3 regions of the Pseudomonas sp. MBLB4123 genome follow, and region 2 is predicted to be linked to each of the others. Evidence: predicted binding sites of a transcription regulator. Region 2 holds the regulator's gene; each other region holds the start of a gene.
What was found. Region 2 encodes sigma-54, which starts transcription at its own class of promoters, with help from an activator protein. Its sites were predicted from a motif close to ANTGGCATNNANNTTGCTNT; they were not measured.
Positions count from the first base shown of each region.

Region 1: the regulator sigma-54 is predicted to act here: its motif matches at 2,876-2,895, upstream of ACSX1C_RS04690 (CmpA/NrtA family ABC transporter substrate-binding protein).
Region 3: the regulator sigma-54 is predicted to act here: its motif matches at 3,663-3,682, upstream of nirB (nitrite reductase large subunit NirB).

Region 1 covers NZ_CP196711.1:952,626-958,242, reverse strand. Annotated here, with positions in the region: gene ACSX1C_RS04710 (pyridoxal phosphate-dependent decarboxylase family protein) at 1-295, shown strand, start outside; gene alaC (alanine transaminase) at 401-1,639, shown strand; gene ACSX1C_RS04700 (hypothetical protein) at 1,695-2,087, opposite strand; gene ACSX1C_RS04695 (transcriptional regulator) at 2,289-2,606, shown strand; gene ACSX1C_RS04690 (CmpA/NrtA family ABC transporter substrate-binding protein) at 3,032-4,420, shown strand; gene ACSX1C_RS04685 (ABC transporter permease) at 4,480-5,469, shown strand; gene ACSX1C_RS04680 (ABC transporter ATP-binding protein) at 5,494-5,617, shown strand, end outside.
Region 2 covers NZ_CP196711.1:4,325,304-4,330,920, forward strand. Annotated here, with positions in the region: gene rapZ (RNase adapter RapZ) at 1-814, opposite strand, end outside; gene ptsN (PTS IIA-like nitrogen regulatory protein PtsN) at 824-1,288, opposite strand; gene hpf (ribosome hibernation-promoting factor, HPF/YfiA family) at 1,304-1,612, opposite strand; gene ACSX1C_RS20065 (RNA polymerase factor sigma-54) at 1,803-3,311, opposite strand; gene lptB (LPS export ABC transporter ATP-binding protein) at 3,446-4,171, opposite strand; gene lptA (lipopolysaccharide transport periplasmic protein LptA) at 4,174-4,716, opposite strand; gene lptC (LPS export ABC transporter periplasmic protein LptC) at 4,703-5,272, opposite strand; gene ACSX1C_RS20085 (KdsC family phosphatase) at 5,281-5,617, opposite strand, start outside.
Region 3 covers NZ_CP196711.1:944,580-950,196, forward strand. Annotated here, with positions in the region: gene ACSX1C_RS04655 (nitrate reductase) at 1-641, opposite strand, end outside; gene nirD (nitrite reductase small subunit NirD) at 737-1,063, opposite strand; gene nirB (nitrite reductase large subunit NirB) at 1,060-3,516, opposite strand; gene ACSX1C_RS04670 (protein kinase domain-containing protein) at 3,810-5,477, opposite strand.

The DNA of each region.
Region 1 (5,617 bases), 1.1 Mb from region 2:
GATCGACCGGCATATCCGCCAGGCCGGCCACCTGGCCGCGAGCCTGCGCGCCCAGGGCTATCAGGTGCTCAACCGGGCGGTGCTCAACCAGGTGCTGGTGCGCGCCGACAGCGATGAGCAGACCGTGGCCATTCGCCAGGCGGCCCAGGCCTCGGGCCGGGCCTGGTTCGGCCCCACCCTCTGGCAGGGGCGCCCGGCCTTTCGCCTGAGCGTCAGCTCCTGGCGCACCGAGGACGCCGACATCGAGGCGCTGATCGAACTGCTGAGCGAGCTCAAGCGCAGCACACCGGCCTGACAGCACTCGACAAAGGCCAGGCGCTGGGCTTATCTTCGCCGCCTGGCCAGCGCACTGGCCAACGTCGCTCGGACGGTTCCGGGCGCTTACGTTTTCGAGGACAGCATGGCTGATCAAGCTTCGCGCCGCTTTGCGCGCATCGATCGACTCCCCCCCTACGTATTCAACATCACCGCCGAGCTGAAGATGGCCGCCCGCCGCCGTGGCGAGGACATCATCGACTTCAGCATGGGCAACCCCGACGGCGCCACCCCGCCGCACATAGTCGAGAAGCTCTGCACCGTCGCCCAGCGCGAAGACACCCACGGCTACTCCACCTCCCGCGGCATCCCGCGCCTGCGCCGCGCCATCTCGCGCTGGTATCAGGAGCGCTACCAGGTGGACATCGACCCGGAAAGCGAGGCCATCGTCACCATCGGCTCCAAGGAAGGCCTGGCCCACCTGATGCTCGCCACGCTGGACCACGGCGACACCGTGCTGGTGCCCAACCCCAGCTACCCCATCCACATCTACGGCGCGGTGATCGCCGGCGCCCAGGTGCGCTCGGTGCCGCTGGTGCCGGGCGTGGACTTCTTCGCCGAACTGGAACGGGCCATCCGCGAGTCGATTCCCAAGCCGAAGATGATGATCCTCGGCTTCCCCTCCAACCCCACCGCCCAGTGCGTGGAGCTGGACTTCTTCGAGCGCGTGGTGGCCCTGGCCAAGCAGTACGACGTGCTGGTGGTCCACGACCTGGCCTACGCCGACATCGTCTACGACGGCTGGCAGGCGCCGTCGATCATGCAGGTGCCCGGCGCCAAGGACATCGCCGTGGAGTTCTTCACCCTGTCCAAGAGCTACAACATGGCCGGCTGGCGCATCGGTTTCATGGTCGGCAACAAGGAGCTGGTGAATGCCCTGGCGCGGATCAAGAGCTACCACGACTACGGCACCTTCACCCCGCTGCAGGTCGCGGCCATCGCCGCCCTGGAGGGCGACCAGCAGTGCGTGCGCGACATCGCCGAGCAGTACCGCCAGCGCCGCAACCTGCTGGTCAAGGGCCTGCATGAGCTCGGCTGGATGGTGCAGAACCCCAAGGCCTCGATGTATGTCTGGGCGAAGATCCCCGAGCAGTACGCCGCGCTCGGTTCCCTGGAGTTCGCCAAGAAGCTGCTGCTCGAGGCCAAGGTCTGCGTGTCGCCGGGCCTGGGCTTCGGCGACTACGGCGACGACCATGTGCGTTTCGCCCTGATCGAGAACCAGGACCGCATCCGCCAGGCGCTGCGCGGCATCAAGGCCATGTTCCGTGCCGACGGCCTGCTGCCGGCCGCGTCGGGCAAGCCGCGCAAGACGCCGGAAGCCTGACCCTGACGCGCTCGACGGCCCTGCGCTGTCGGGCGCGCACTCCCCCTGGGCGCGCTCAGCCCGAGTAATCCAACACTGTCCATACCCGGCTCAGCCCGGCCCCTATCACACAGCCGGACTCGTCCAGGCGCCGGTTGTAGTGCAACGACATCAGGCTGGTCATCCCCTCCGCGGCATCCCGCCGCTCGGTCAACCATTGCACTCGCCCGCAGTTGGGCGTCTCGATCACATAGCTGGCAGCCACCGCCGCATGCTCGCTGGGTAACCTGATCGCGTCGACCACCGTCCCCCGTTCCTCTATCCGCTTGCCATTGGCCACCAACACCGCCCAGGCCTGGCCGTTCTCTATCACCAGATAGCTGCCATTGGCCTTGGGTTGCTCGACCTGGGGCTGGGCACAGCCGCTCAACAGGACCAACAGCACAATCGTCATCAAGCTCTGTTGCATTGTTCATTGCTCCTCTGCTGTACGCCAGGGCCTCAGTGTCTGGGAACCGGGCGAACGAGTGAGTTCGAAAGGCGACGGTCTTACTATTGTCGAATACTGTTTATTTGTACAGTATTTTTCCACTAGACTGTCCCTCGCCACCGGTCGCCCTTCGCCTAGACCCGGGCCGGCCATTTCGGAGCATCAATCGGGAGCAAAACGATGCTGGACGTACTGCAACTGAAACACCGGGTAAACCGGATGCCGCTGGACAGGGTTCGCGCGACGGTCGAGGAGCTGCAGCTCGAAGGCATAGTCACCGAGGGCAAGACCCCCTTCAACCGCGTGCACTTCAACACCTGCTTCGCCGAGATCGAAGCCCTGCTGCAGCGCGCCGGCTACCACAGGCAGCTGGATGTGGTGGGGTATCAGGGCCTGGCCTATGCCCTGTTCGATCCGGCGCGCTGGGATGCCGTGCAGGTGCTGAGATGGCTCAGGGAGTTCGTCGAGGAAGCTCACGCCCAGCCAGTATCGCGCTGAGCTGCGCCGTGGAGTGGTCGCTGGCGCACCAAGCCGAAGCAGAAGCGCCCAGCCCCTGTCCATTTCGCCCGCCGATGGCTCAACGAGCGGCCTTGGCGCGGCGCGGCCGAGCGCCGTGCGCCTGCCGGCAGTGCGTCTGAGCGACCTCATGAAGCACCTGAATACCTTGCATAACCTACTGATTTAAAAGCCTATAGACCGCAGGTCCGCGAGCGCTCGGCGGCCGCCGGCCAGCTTTTGCGCAGCTGGAATCGGCCGCTGCCAAGAAAGCTGGCAAGTCCCTTGCAATTACCTCCTCGGCAAACGTCATCGGATCGCCAACGGCGGTGATCGGGACGAATAGACAAAGACGTCGAAGGCAGCCTGCCCCCAGGGGCGGTTTGTCCGCGACGTCTTTTTTCGTTTTCGAGACCTGAGGAATCACCATGCGTACATTCACCGTTCGCCGTTCCCTGCTGAAGAAGACCCTGGCCGGCCTCGGCTGCGCCGCCGCCCTGCTGTTCTCGCCGCTGAGCCTGCAAGTCGCCCAGGCCGCCGAGCCGGAGAAGGACGAACTCAAGCTGGGCTTCATCAAGCTGACCGACATGGCGCCCCTGGCCATCGCCTACGAGAAGGGCTACTTCGAGGACGAGGGCCTGTACGTCAGCCTCGAGGCCCAGGCCAACTGGAAGGTGCTGCTGGACCGGGTGATCACCGGCGAGTTGGACGGCGCGCACATGCTGGCCGGCCAGCCGCTGGGGGCGACCATCGGCTTCGGCACCAAGGCCGAGGTGGTCACCGCCTTCTCCATGGACCTCAACGGCAACGGCATCACCCTGTCCAATGCCGTGTGGCAGGAGATGAAGAAGCACGTGCCGATGGACAAGGGCAAGCCGGTGCACCCGATCAAGGCCGACGCCCTCAAGCCGGTGATCGAGCAGTACAAGGCCCAGGGCAAGCCCTTCAACCTGGGCATGGTGTTCCCGGTCTCCACCCACAACTACGAGCTGCGCTACTGGCTGGCCGCCGGCGGCATCCACCCCGGCTACTACGCCCCGGCCAAGGGCGACATCGCCGGCACCCTCAATGCCGACGCGCTGCTCTCGGTCACCCCGCCGCCACAGATGCCTTCGACCATGGAGGCCGGCACCATCGACGGCTACAGCGTGGGCGAGCCGTGGAACCAGCAGGCCGTGTTCAAGGGCATCGGCGTGCCGGTGATCACCGACTACGAGATCTGGAAGAACAACCCGGAGAAGGTCTTCGGCGTGTCCAAGGCCTGGGCCGAGGCCAACCCGGAAACCCACAAGCGCCTGGTCAAGGCGCTGATCCGCGCCGCCATGTGGCTGGACGAGAACGACAACGCCAACCGCGCCGAGGCCGTGCAGATCCTCTCGCGTCCCGAGTACGTCGGCGCCGACGCCCAGGTGATCGCCAACTCCATGACCGGCACCTTCGAGTACGAGAAGGGTGATATCCGGGAAGTGCCGGATTTCAACGTGTTCTTCCGCTACCACGCGACCTACCCCTACTACTCCGACGCCATCTGGTATCTGACCCAGATGCGCCGCTGGGGGCAGATCGGCGAGGCCAAGCCGGACAGCTGGTATCTGGACGTGGCCAAGCAGGTCTACCTGCCGGCGATCTACCGCAGCGCCGCCACCGAACTGGTCGCCGACGGCCTGGCCAAGGCCGACGACTTCCCGGACGCCGGCGAGGATGGCTTCCGTTCCCCCACCAATGAATTCATCGACGGCCTGACCTACGACGGACGCCAGCCGAACGCCTACATCAACCAGTTCAGCATTGGCCTGAAGGCCGACTCCGCGCTGTAAGCCAGCCATAGCCCAGGGAGTCGGCCCCTCCGGCTCCCCTCTGCTTCGAGGACCAGACGATGAGCAACCCCGCCGTCGCCCAACCCATACGGGAAACCCTGAAGTCGGCGCGCAGCGCCGCCTTCAAACGCTGGCTGCCGAGCGTGCTGATGCCGCTGATCGGCGTGCTGGCCTTCCTGCTGTTCTGGCAGCTCGCCGCCGGCAGCATCGACACCAGCCTGGGCAAGTTCCCCGGGCCGACCCAGGTCGCCAGCCAGTTCGGCGCCCTGATCAGCGAGCACCAGCGCGAGCTGGACAAGGCCGACGCCTTCTACGCCCGCCAGGAGGCGCGCAACGCCGCCAAGCTGGCGAACAATCCCGACGCCGAGGTGAAGATTCGCCCCTATACCGGTAAGCCGACCTTCTTCAAGCAGATCTTCACCAGCCTCTACACGGTGCTGACCGGCTTCGTCCTCGCCTCCCTGCTGGCCATTCCGCTGGGGATCGTCTGCGGCCTGAGCAAGCCGATCTACAACGCGGTCAACCCGCTGATCCAGGTGTTCAAGCCGGTCTCGCCACTGGCCTGGCTGCCGCTGGTGACCATGGTGGTCAGCGCCCTGTACACCAGCAGCGACCCGCTGATGGCCAAGTCCTTCGTCACCTCGGCGATCACCGTGGCGCTGTGCTGCCTGTGGCCGACGGTGATCAACACCACGGTGGGCGTGGCCAACCTCGACCAGGACCTGCGCAACGTCAGTCGGGTGCTCAGCCTGTCGCCGCTGTCCCATGTGCGGCGCATCGTCCTGCCCGCCGCCGTGCCGATGATCTTCACCGGCCTGCGCCTGTCGCTGGCCACCGGCTGGATGGTGCTGATCGCCGCCGAGATGCTGGCGCAGAACCCCGGCCTGGGCAAATTCATCTGGGACGAGTTCCAGAACGGCAGCTCCAACTCCCTCGGCCGGATCATGGTGGCGGTGATCGTCATCGGCCTGATCGGCTTCGTCCTCGACCGTCTCATGCTCCTGCTGCAGCGCCGCGCCAGCTGGGACAAGAACGCCGACCTGCGCTAACCCCAGTCAACCCAGGAGTCCGCCATGAACACTGCCCACCTCGAGCTGACCGGCGTCGGCATCAGCTTCCCCACCGACAAGGGTCTGTTCTGCGCCCTGCAAAACGTCAACCTGAAGATCGCCAAGGGCGAGTTCGTCTCGCTGATCG
Region 2 (5,617 bases):
GCTTGAGGGTCTCACCCAGGCGATTGGCCAGGTACACCGAGCGGTGGTGCCCGCCGGTGCAGCCGATGGCCACCGTGACATAGGCGCGGTTGCTGGCGGCGAAGCGCGGCAGCCATTTGTTCAGGTAGGCGAGGATGTCCTGGAACATCTCCTCGACATCGGCCTGGGCCGCCAGGTACTCGGCCACCGGCTGGTCGAGCCCGGAATAGTCGCGCAGGTCGGGCTTCCAGTAGGGATTGGGCAGACAGCGCACGTCGAACACCAGGTCGGCATCCACCGGCATGCCGCGCTTGAAACCGAAGGACTCGACCAAAAAGGCGGTGCCCGGTTCCGGTTGGTTGAGCAGGCGCAGCTTGAGGCTGTCGCGCAACTGGTAGAGGTTGAGGTGGGTGGTGTCGACCTTCAGGTCGGCCAGGTCGATGATCGGCCCGAGCAGCTGGCTCTCGTCGGCGATGGCCTCGGCCAGCGAGCGCTGCGCGTTGGTCAGCGGGTGGCGCCGGCGCGTCTCGGAGAAGCGCTTGAGCAGGGTCTCCTCGTCGGCATCCAGGTAGAGCACGTCGCACTGGATATGGCGGCTGCGGACTTCGGCGAGCAGTTCGGGGAAGCGCTTGAGCTGGCTGGGCAGGTTGCGCGCGTCGATGGAGACCGCCACCTGCGGGTGCAGCAGCTCGGTGTGCAGCAGGGCGCGCTCGGCCAGTTCCGGGAGCAGGCCGGCGGGGAGGTTGTCGATGCAATAGAAGCCGTTGTCCTCGAGGACATCGAGGGCGGTGCTTTTGCCGGAGCCGGAGCGACCGCTGACGATGATCAGGCGCATGAGGGAGTCCTAACGGCTGCTTTGTATGTCCACCACGACCTGATACAGGGAGTCGCTGCCTTGTGCTTGACGCAGGCGTTCGCGCACGTCGCTGCGGTCGAGCATGCTGGCGATCTGGCGCAGCAGTTCCAGGTGCTCGTCGGTGGCCGCCTCGGGTACCAGCAGGACGAACAGCAGGTCGACCGGGGCGCCGTCGATGGCGTCGAAGTCGACCGGCGCATCCAGGCGCAGCAGGGCGCTGATCGGCGCACTGCAGCCGGGCAGGCGGCAGTGCGGGATGGCGATGCCGTTGCCGAAGCCGGTGGAGCCGAGCTTTTCGCGGGCGATCAGGCTTTCGAAGATGTCCTGGCCGTCCAGCTCGGGCAGCTCGCGTGCCACCAGGTTGGCAATCTGTTCGAGTACGCGCTTCTTACTGCCGCCCGGCACGTTCACCAGGGAACGGCCGGGGGTCAGGATGTTTTCGAGTCGGATCATGGGAGGTGAGCGAGGTCAGCGGGCCATGGCGCCCTGCTGGCGTTCGAGCTGCTTTTCCTTGTGCTTGATGAGTTGTCGGTCGAGTTTGTCGGTGAGCAGGTCGATGGCGGCGTACATGTCGTCATGCTCGGCGTTGGCGACCACTTCGCCGCCGGCGATGTGCAGGGTCGCTTCGATCTTCTGCTTGAGCTTCTCGACCTCCATGGTGACCTGCACGTTGGTGATCTTGTCGAAATGGCGCTCCAGTCGATTGAGTTTCTCGTCGATGTAGTCGCGCAGGGCGTCGGTCACATCCAGCTGATGTCCACTGATGTTGACTTGCATACCGCTTTCTCCTTGTTGCCGTGTTTATGAGGCAGGCTGTAAAGCCTGCCGCGGGAACACCTTGGCGTGGAAGACGCATCGACAGCGAGTCCGGCATGGGTCTCCCCGGGCCGATTGCGAAGGCCGTTTAGGGGGAGGCTTGGCTGGGGTCGGGTTCTGTCTGTTGATCGGTCTTCCTTTGAGTGTCGCCTTACACCAACCGCTTGCGCTCACTGGAGGGCGCTATACCGAGGGACTCACGGTATTTGGCGACCGTGCGGCGGGCCACTTGAATGCCCTGTGCCTCCAGTAAACCAGCGATCTTGCTGTCGCTCAACGGCTTTTTTGCATTTTCCGCGGCCACCAGTTTCTTGATGATCGCGCGGATGGCGGTGGATGAGCATTCGCCCCCTTCGGCGGTGCTGACGTGGCTGGAGAAGAAGTATTTCAGTTCGTAGATGCCGCGCGGGGTGTGCATGAATTTCTGCGTGGTGACCCGCGAGATGGTCGACTCGTGCATGCCCACGGCTTCGGCGATGTCGTGCAGCACCAGCGGCTTCATCGCCTCGTCGCCGTAGTCGAGGAAGCCGCGCTGGTGTTCGACGATCTGGGTGGCGACCTTCATCAGGGTCTCGTTGCGGCTCTGCAGGCTCTTGATGAACCAGCGGGCCTCCTGCAACTGGTTGCGCATGAAGGTGTTGTCGGCGCTGGAGTCGGCGCGTTTGACGAAGCCGGCGTACTGCGGGTTGACCCGCAGGCGGGGCATGGCTTCCTGATTCAGCTCCACCAGCCAGCGCTCGTTGTGCTTGCGGACGATGACGTCGGGCACCACGTACTCCGGCTCGCCGGACTGGATCTGCGAGCCGGGCCGCGGGTTGAGGCTCTGGATCAGTTCGATGACCTGGCGCAGCTCGTCTTCCTTGAGCTTGGTGCGGCGCATCAGCTGGCTGTAGTCGCGGCTGCCGAGCAGGTCGAGGTAGTCGCTTGCCAGGCGCTGGGCCTCGCTCAGCCAGGGGGTCTTGGCGGGGAGTTGGCGCAGTTGCAGCAGCAGGCATTCGCGCAGGTCGCGGGCGGCGACGCCGGCCGGCTCGAATTGCTGGATGCGGTGCAGCACGGCCTCGACTTCGTCCAGCTCGATGTCCAGCTCCGGGTCGAAGGCCTCGACCACTTCCTCGAGGCTCTCTTCCAGGTAGCCCTGCTCGTTGATGCAGTCGATCAGGGTGGTGGCGATCAGGCGGTCCTTGTCGGACATCGGCGCCAGGTTGAGTTGCCAGAGCAGGTGGCTCTGCAGGCTCTCGCCGCTGGAGGTGCGGGTGGTGAAGTCCCACTCGTCGTCATCGTTGCTCGGCAGGCTGCTGGCGCTGGTCTGGTAGACGTCCTCCCAGGCGGTGTCGACCGGCAGTTCGTTGGGGATGCGCTCGTTCCACTCGCCGTCCTCCAGGTTGTCCACGCTCTGCGTGCTGTCCTGGTAGCCGGCTTCCTGATAGGACTCTTCTTGCTTGTCGGCGGAGGATGGGGTGTCGGCGCCGTCGGCCATGGGGTCGGAGTTGTCGAAGTCGTCGCCGTCTTCCTGGCGCTCGAGCATCGGATTGGACTCCAGGGCCTCTTGGATCTCCTGCTGCAGATCCAGGGTAGACAGTTGAAGTAGGCGAATGGCCTGTTGCAGCTGCGGGGTCATCGTCAGCTGCTGGCCCATTTTCAGGACTAGCGATGGTTTCATTGCAGACCTTCTATACCGGCGTCTGTGCGCGATCCACTACAGGGCGCCGAGGCGCCACAAGGAAAGCAAATTATATGCCCGGTCTCGAGTGGTTTGCCTAGCGCTAGCTGCTGTTCGGTCGAGAAAAGCCGCTGTTACAGGCGGAACTCGTGGCCCAGGTAGACTTCTTTGACCATCTGGTTGGCCAGGATGGCGTCGGCGTTGCCTTCGGCGATCAGCTGACCGTCGTTGACAATGTAGGCCGTTTCGCAGATGTCCAGGGTCTCGCGGACGTTGTGGTCGGTGATCAGTACGCCGATGCCCTTGGACTTGAGGTGGTGGATGATCTGCTTGATATCGCCGACCGAGATCGGGTCGACCCCGGCGAAGGGCTCGTCGAGCAGGATGAACTTGGGGGCGGTGGCCAGGGCGCGGGCGATCTCCACGCGGCGGCGTTCGCCGCCGGACAGGCTCATGCCGAGGTTGTCGCGGATATGGCTGATGTGGAATTCCTGCAGCAGGCTTTCCAGCTCCTGGCGCCGCGCGGCGCGATCGAGCTCCTTGCGCGTCTCGAGGATGGCCATGATGTTGTCGGCCACGCTGAGCTTGCGGAAGATCGAGGCCTCCTGCGGCAGGTAGCCGATGCCGGCGCGGGCGCGGCCATGCATGGGCTGGTGGCTGACGTCGAGCTCGTCGATCAGTACCCGGCCCTGGTCGGCCCGGACCAGGCCGACGATCATGTAGAAGCAGGTGGTCTTGCCGGCGCCGTTGGGGCCGAGCAGGCCGACGATCTGTCCGCTGTCGATGCTCAGGCTGACGTCGCGGACGACCTGGCGACCCTTGTAGCTCTTGGCCAGGTGCTGGGCTTTCAATGTGGCCATTATCACTGCGCCTGCTGGTCGGCTGGTTTGTTCTTCGGCTGAATCACCATGTCGATACGCGGTCGCGGCGTGGACACCTGGGCGCCGGTGGCGCGGCCGGCGTTGACGATCTGGCGTCGGGTGTCGTAGACGATCTTCTCGCCTTCGAAGGTGTTGCCTTCCTGGATCACCTTGGCCTGGTCGATCAGCACGATGCGTTCGCTGGCGGCGAAGTACTGGATGGTCAGGCCGTAGGCCTGGACGATCTGCTTGTCGGCGGCCGGCTTCTGCTCGTAATAGGCGGGCTTGCCCACCGAGGTGAAGATCTCGATCTCGCCCTGGGCGTTCTGGGTGATGGTCACGGTGTCGCCGGTGATCTTCAGGGTGCCCTGGGTGATGATGACGTCGCCGCGGTAGACCGCTACGCCTTGTTTGTCGTCCAGCTCGGCGCTGTCGGCTTGCACGCGGATCGGCTGTTCGCGATCGGATGGCAGTGCCCAGGCGCAGGCGCTTCCGAGCGCGGCGCTCAAACTGAGCAGAAGGGGGAGGGTTTTAACGAACCTCATGCTGGCCTCTTACGTTGGACTGCAGGAGCATCCTGCCGTCGTTCAAGTACGCTTTCATTCCTTGCGCCGTGGTCACCCCATTGGCCGCGTCGATTCTAACGGCTTGCTGGGTCTGCGCATATTCCTTCTCCGGGAATACGGTCAGGCGGCTGGTGGTGAGGATGGTCGGACGGCCCTTGGCGTCGGTGCGCTCGACGCGCACCTGGTCGATCAACTCGACTTCCTTGCCCTCGGGGGCGACCTCGCCGCGCACGCTGCGGACCTTCCAGGGGTATTGAGTACCACGATAGAGGTGCAGGTTAGGCTCGCTCAGCAGGGTGATATCGGTCGCCTTGATGTGTTCCAGCTTGCTGGTGGTCATCTCGTAGTGCAGCTTGCCGTCGGCCTGGTACTGCAGGGTGTTGGCGCCGATCACGTAGAAATCGATGGCGTTGTCCGTGCCGGCCCGTGCCGGTCTGTCGGAGAAGCTCTCGGGGCTGATGTTCCAGTAGCCGACGGCGGCCAGCAGGGCGGCGGCGACGGCGAACAGGGTGAGGTTCAGCAGTTTGCGCAGCATAGTGGGCTCTATAGATAGGCGGCTTGGGCGGCGTCGAGGCTGCCCTGGGCGCGCATGATCAGCTCGCAGAATTCGCGGGCGGCGCCTTCTCCGCCGCGGGCCTGGGTCACGCCGTGGGCGTGTTGGCGGACGAAGCCGTCGGCGCTGGCCACTGCCATGCCCAGGCCGACCCGGCGGATCACCGGCAGGTCGGGCAGGTCGTCGCCGAGGTAGGCGACCTGTTCATAGCTTAGGCCGAGTTCGCCGAGAAGCTCGTCGAGCACCACCAATTTGTCCTCGCGGCCCTGGTACAGGTGCTGGATGCCGAGGTTCTGGGCGCGACGCTCGACTACCGGGGTCTTGCGG
Region 3 (5,617 bases), 1.1 Mb from region 2:
GCCAGCTCGCAGGTGTCGGTGCGCCGCGGGTCGATGACGATGACCTTCATCTCCGGGCGCCTGGCCTTGGCTTCCTCCAGGCGGCGAAACAGCACCGGGTGGGCGTAGGCCATGTTGCTGCCGGCGATCAGCAGGCAGTCGCTCTGCTCGATGTCCTCGTAGCTGCAGGGCGGCGCGTCGGCGCCGAGGCTGCGCTTGTAGCCGACCACCGCGCTGGACATGCATAGGCGCGAGTTGGAGTCCAGGTTGTTGGTGCCGACCAGGGCCCGGGCCAGCTTGTTGAAGGCGTAGTAGTCCTCGGTCAGCAGCTGGCCGGAGATGTAGAAGGCCACGCTGTCCGGGCCGTGCTCGCGGATGGTCTCGGCGAACACGCTGGCGGCGTGGTCCAGGGCGCTGTCCCAGTCCGTGCGGCTACGGGCCAGGCCCTTGCCCAGGCGCAGCTCGGGATACAGGCCGCGGGCGTCGAGGTCGCCGGTCAGGTGCAGGCTCGCGCCCTTGCTGCACAGCTTGCCGTAGTTGGCCGGGTGGCTGGGATCGCCCGCGACGCCGAGGATCTTCTCGCCGTCGTGTTCGATCAGCACGCCACAGCCGACGCCACAGTAGCAGCAGGTCGAGGCGGTGATCTGGTTGGTGCTGGCCATGGTTCGGGGCTCCTACAGGCGTGGGGTGGACGACGCTGTGCGGGTCCACCGGTACGTGGCGGTGGAAAAGCCCGTGGCGTTTTCCACCCTGCGGCTCACGCGCACTCTTTCGCGGTATTCAGGGACAGCAGCACCCGGCCGTTCTCGACCTTGGCCTGATGCCGGTGGGCGCAGCCGACATCCGGGGCCACCGCCTCGCCGCTGGCCAGCTCGATCTGCCAGTTGTGCAGCGGGCAGGCCACGCGCTTGCCGTAGATCAGGCCCTGGGACAGCGGCCCGCCCTTGTGCGGGCAGCGGTCGTCCAGGGCGAACACCTCGTCGCCTGCGGTACGGAAGATGGCGATGTCACCCTTGGGCCCTCCGATGATGCGCGAACCCAATACGTTGATCTCGTCCAGGGCGCAGATATCCAGCCAGTTCATACGGAGGCCTCCTCGAGCTGCACGACAGTGATGCGGTCGAACTCTTTCTTCAGGTTCGGGGTTTCGATGCGCTCCTTCCACGGGTCCTGCTCGAAGGACAGCGCGTACTGCAGGCGGGCATTGAGCGCCTTGCGGTTGTCGGCGTCCTCGAGCACGGCCTTCTTGATGTGCTCCATGCCCACGCGCTGCAGGTAGTGCACGGTGCGCTCCAGGTAGAAGGCTTCCTCGCGATAGAGTTGGAGGAAGGCGCCGTTGTACTCGCGCACCTCCTCGGCGGTCTTGAGCTTGACGAAGAACTCCGCGACCTCGGTCTTGATGCCGCCGTTGCCGCCGATGTACATCTCGAAACCCGAGTCCACGCCGATGATGCCGACGTCCTTGATGCCGGCCTCGGCGCAGTTGCGCGGGCAACCGGAGACCGCCAGCTTGACCTTGTGCGGCGACCACATGTTGAACAGGTCGTGCTCCAGGTCGATGCCCAGCTGGGTCGAGTTCTGCGTGCCGAAGCGGCAGAACTCGCTGCCCACGCAGGTCTTCACGGTGCGGATGGACTTGCCGTAGGCGTGGCCGGAAGGCATGTCCAGCTCCTTCCACACCGCCGGCAGGTCGTCCTTCTTGATGCCCAGCAGGTCGATGCGCTGGCCGCCGGTGACCTTGACCATGGGCACCTGGTACTTGTCGGCCACGTCGGCGATGCGGCGCAGCTCGGAGGGGTTGGTGACCCCGCCCCACATGCGCGGCACCACCGAGTAGGTGCCGTCCTTCTGGATGTTGGCGTGGGCGCGCTCGTTGATCAGGCGCGACTGCGGGTCGTCCTTGGCCTCGCCCGGCCAGGTGGAGATCAGGTAATAGTTCAGCGCCGGGCGGCAGGTGGCGCAGCCGTTGGGCGTGCTCCAGTTCATGAAGGCCATGGCCTGGCTGAGGCTGGTCAGGTGCTGCTCGCGGATGGTCTTGCGGATCTGCCCGTGGTTGAAGTCGCTGCAGCCGCAGATGGCCTTCTCGCTCTTGGGTTTGACGTCGGCGGCACCGCCGACGGTGCTGATCAGGATCTGCTCGACCAATCCTGCGCAGGAGCCGCAGGAGCTGGCGGCCTTGGTGTGCTTCTTGACCTCGTCGACCGAGAACAAGCCGTTCTCCTGGATGGCCTTGACGATAGTGCCTTTGCACACGCCGTTGCAGCCGCACACCTCCATGCTGTCGGGCATATTGGCGGTCTTGTCGGCGCCCTGGTGGCCGACGTCGCCGATGGCGTTCTCGCCGAACATCAGGTGGTCGCGGATCTCGCTGACGTTGTGGTTCTCGCGGATCTGCCGGAAGTACCAGCCGCCGTCGGCGGTGTCGCCGTACAGGCAGGCGCCGACCAGCACGTCGTCCTTGATCACCAGCTTCTTGTACACGCCGCCGATGGGGTCGGACAGGGTGATGGTCTCCGTCCCCTCGGCGCCCATGAATTCGCCGGCGGAGAACAGGTCGATGCCGGTGACCTTGAGCTTGGTCGAGGTCACCGAGCCCTGGTAGCGGGAGAAACCGAGCTGGGCCAGGTGGTTGGCGCAGACCTTGGCCTGCTCGAACAGCGGCGCCACCAGGCCGTAGGCGATGCCGCGGTGGCTGGCGCATTCGCCGATGGCGTAGACCCGCGGGTCGAAGGTCTGCAGGGTGTCGTCGACCAGGATGCCGCGGTTGCAGGCGATCCCGGCCTTCTCCGCCAGCTCGGTGTTGGGGCGGATGCCGGCGGCCATCACCACCAGGTCGGCGGGGATCACCTCGCCGTCCTTGAACTTCACCGCGCAGACTCGGCCTTCGCCGTTGTCCAGCAGCTCGGCGGTGTGCTTGGGCAGGAGGAACTTCAGGCCGCGGTCCTCCAGCGACTGCTGCAGCAGGTCGCCGGCGGTGCGGTCGAGCTGGCGTTCCAGCAGCCAGTCGCCCAGGTGTACCACGGTGACGTCCATGCCACGCAGCTTGAGGCCGTTGGCGGCCTCCAGGCCGAGCAGGCCGCCGCCGATCACCACCGCGTGCTTGTGGGTCTTGGCGGTGTCCATCATGGTCTGGGTGTCGGCGATGTCGCGGTAGCCGATCACCCCGTCCAGGTCCTTGCCGGGAATCGGCAGGATGAAGGGGTTGGAGCCGGTGGCGATGAGCAGGCGGTCGTACTCGGCCTCGCTGCCGTCCTCGGCGATGACCAGGCGGCGCTTGCGGTCGATCTCCACGACCTTGCGGCCCAGGCGCAGGTCGATGCCGTTGTCGGCGTACCAGGCCAGATCGTTGAGGACGATCTCCTCGAAGCTCTGCTCGCCGGCCAGCACCGGCGAGAGCAGGATGCGGTTGTAGTTCGGGTGGGGTTCGGCACCGAACACGGTGATGTCGTAGAGGTCGGGGGCGAGCTTGAGCAGCTCTTCGAGCGTCCGCACTCCGGCCATGCCGTTACCGATCATTACCAGCTTGAGTTTCTTCATGGTTCCTCACCGTCCTGCATCACCGGAAAACAAAAAAGGCGTCCCGCCAGTCACCTAGCGAGGACGCCTTTGTCCAAGTCCCGTTCTCTCGGGAAGTGCGCTCTTCTACGTTGAAGCGCGCACCTTATTTAATTTGTATGAGTGCTTTAGCAGGCTCTGTGCCAACTCTGGCGTATGGCCGGTTCACGGGGGTTCTGGCGGTTCCAGGGAAGGCGCCGGGCGCGGCATGGGGCCGGCTGCGCACCTGTTTAAGGCGAGTTGCGCCCTTATGGTGCATGGTTGGGCGGCTGCGCCTAGTTGAGCAGCAGTACCAGCAGGGCCAGGTTGAGCAGCAGGGAGCACAACGCCACGCTGCGCCAGACCAGCAGCGGCTCACGCTCCAGCAGCGGCCTGGGCCGGATGCTCAAGGCCTGGCGCTCGCCCTGTTCCAGGGCCAGCAGCCATTCCTCGGCGGTCTCGAAGCGCTGCTGCGGGTCGGCGCTGACCGCGCGGTTGAGGCTCTCGTCCAGCCAGCTCGGCAGGTCGGGGCGGTAGCGGCTGGCCGGAGTCGGGCTGCCGAAGCGCGGGTGCTGGAAGGCCTCGATCTCGCCATGGGGGTAGTGGCCGGTGAGCAGGTGATAGAGGGTCACGCCCGCTGCGTAGAGGTCCTGGCGGGCGCTGGGCGGGCTGCCGGCGAAGGCCTCGGGGGCGATGTAGCTGGGGGTGCCGGGCAGGCTGCCGCTCTCGTCCTGGGACAGCCCCGGGCAGTAGGCCAGGCCGAAGTCCAGCAGGCGCAGCTCGCCGTCATCGCCCCACAGCAGGTTCTCCGGCTTGATGTCGCGATGCAGGATGTTGCGCCGGTGCAGCAGGCCCAAGGCCTTGAGCAGGCGCGGGGCGATATCCAGCCACTCCGGCAGCGGCAGCGGTCCGGACAGGCGCAGGTGTTCGGCCAGGGTCTGGCCGGCGTACTCGCGCTGCAGGTAGTACAGGTGCTGGCGCTGCGGCAGCGGATGGACCTCGGCGAAGTGGCGGCCGGCTACGCGGCGCAGGAACCATTCCTCGAGCAGCAGGGCCGGGCCGGCCTGGGGTTCGTCGGCGCGGCCGGGCGGCAGGGTCTTGAGCAGCCAGCGCCGCGCCTGGCCGTCGCGCACCCGGTAGACCAGGGACTGGCGCGACTCGGCCAGCAGGCGTTCCACCTGCCAGCCCTCGAAGGCCTGGCCATCGCGCAGCCTAGGTGGCAGTGGCCAGTGCGCGAGCTGGGCCAGGGTGTCGGCCAGGGCGCTTTCCGGCAGGGCCTCGACCCTGACCAGCAGGGCGCTGGCGTTGTCCTGACTGCCGGCCAGGTGGGCGGCGCTGACCAGGGCGCGGCAGGCCGCGGCCGGGTCCGGCTCGTCGTGCAGGATGCGCTGGATGCCCCCATCGCCGAGCACCGCCCAGACGCCGTCGCTGACCAGCAGGAAGCTGTCGCCCTGGCGCAGCTCGCCGTCCAGGTAGTCCACCACCAGGTGCTGGTCCAGGCCCAGGGCGCGCTTGAGCACATGTTGCATGCCCGGCTGCTCCCACACGTGGTCCTCGCTGAGGCGCTCCAGCTCGCCGGCGTGCCAGCGATAGGCGCGGCAGTCGCCGACGTGGGCCAGGGTGAAGCGGCGGCCACGCAGGACCAGGGCGCTGAGGGTGGTGAGCAGTGGCTGGCCGCCGCCATTCGCCTGCAGCCAGCGGTTGTGGGCCACCAGCAGGCGATCCAGCGACTGCGCCACGGCCCAGGTCTCCGGGGTGGCGTAGTAATCCAGGGCCAGCGCCTGCAGCGTCGCGCGGGCGGCCAGGCCGCCGTCGGCACACTGGCTGACGCCGTCGGCCAGGGCGAACAGGTAGCCCTTGCTCGCGGCCAGGGCCGGTGCCGGGGTGACCACCCGCAGGGCGTCCTGGTTCTCTTCCCGGGGGCCGGTGGCGGTCGCTTCGCCGAAGGTCAATTGCAGGGCCATCATGGCTGTCCTGTTGGGGGAGGACTGAGGCAAAGACGGGGCCGGGGCACGGATGCCGGGGGGCGGCCGTCGCCGGCCTTCCCCATCTCGCCTGACCAGTGCATTGCTACCCTGCCGGGCAGCCCCGTCTTTGCCTCAAG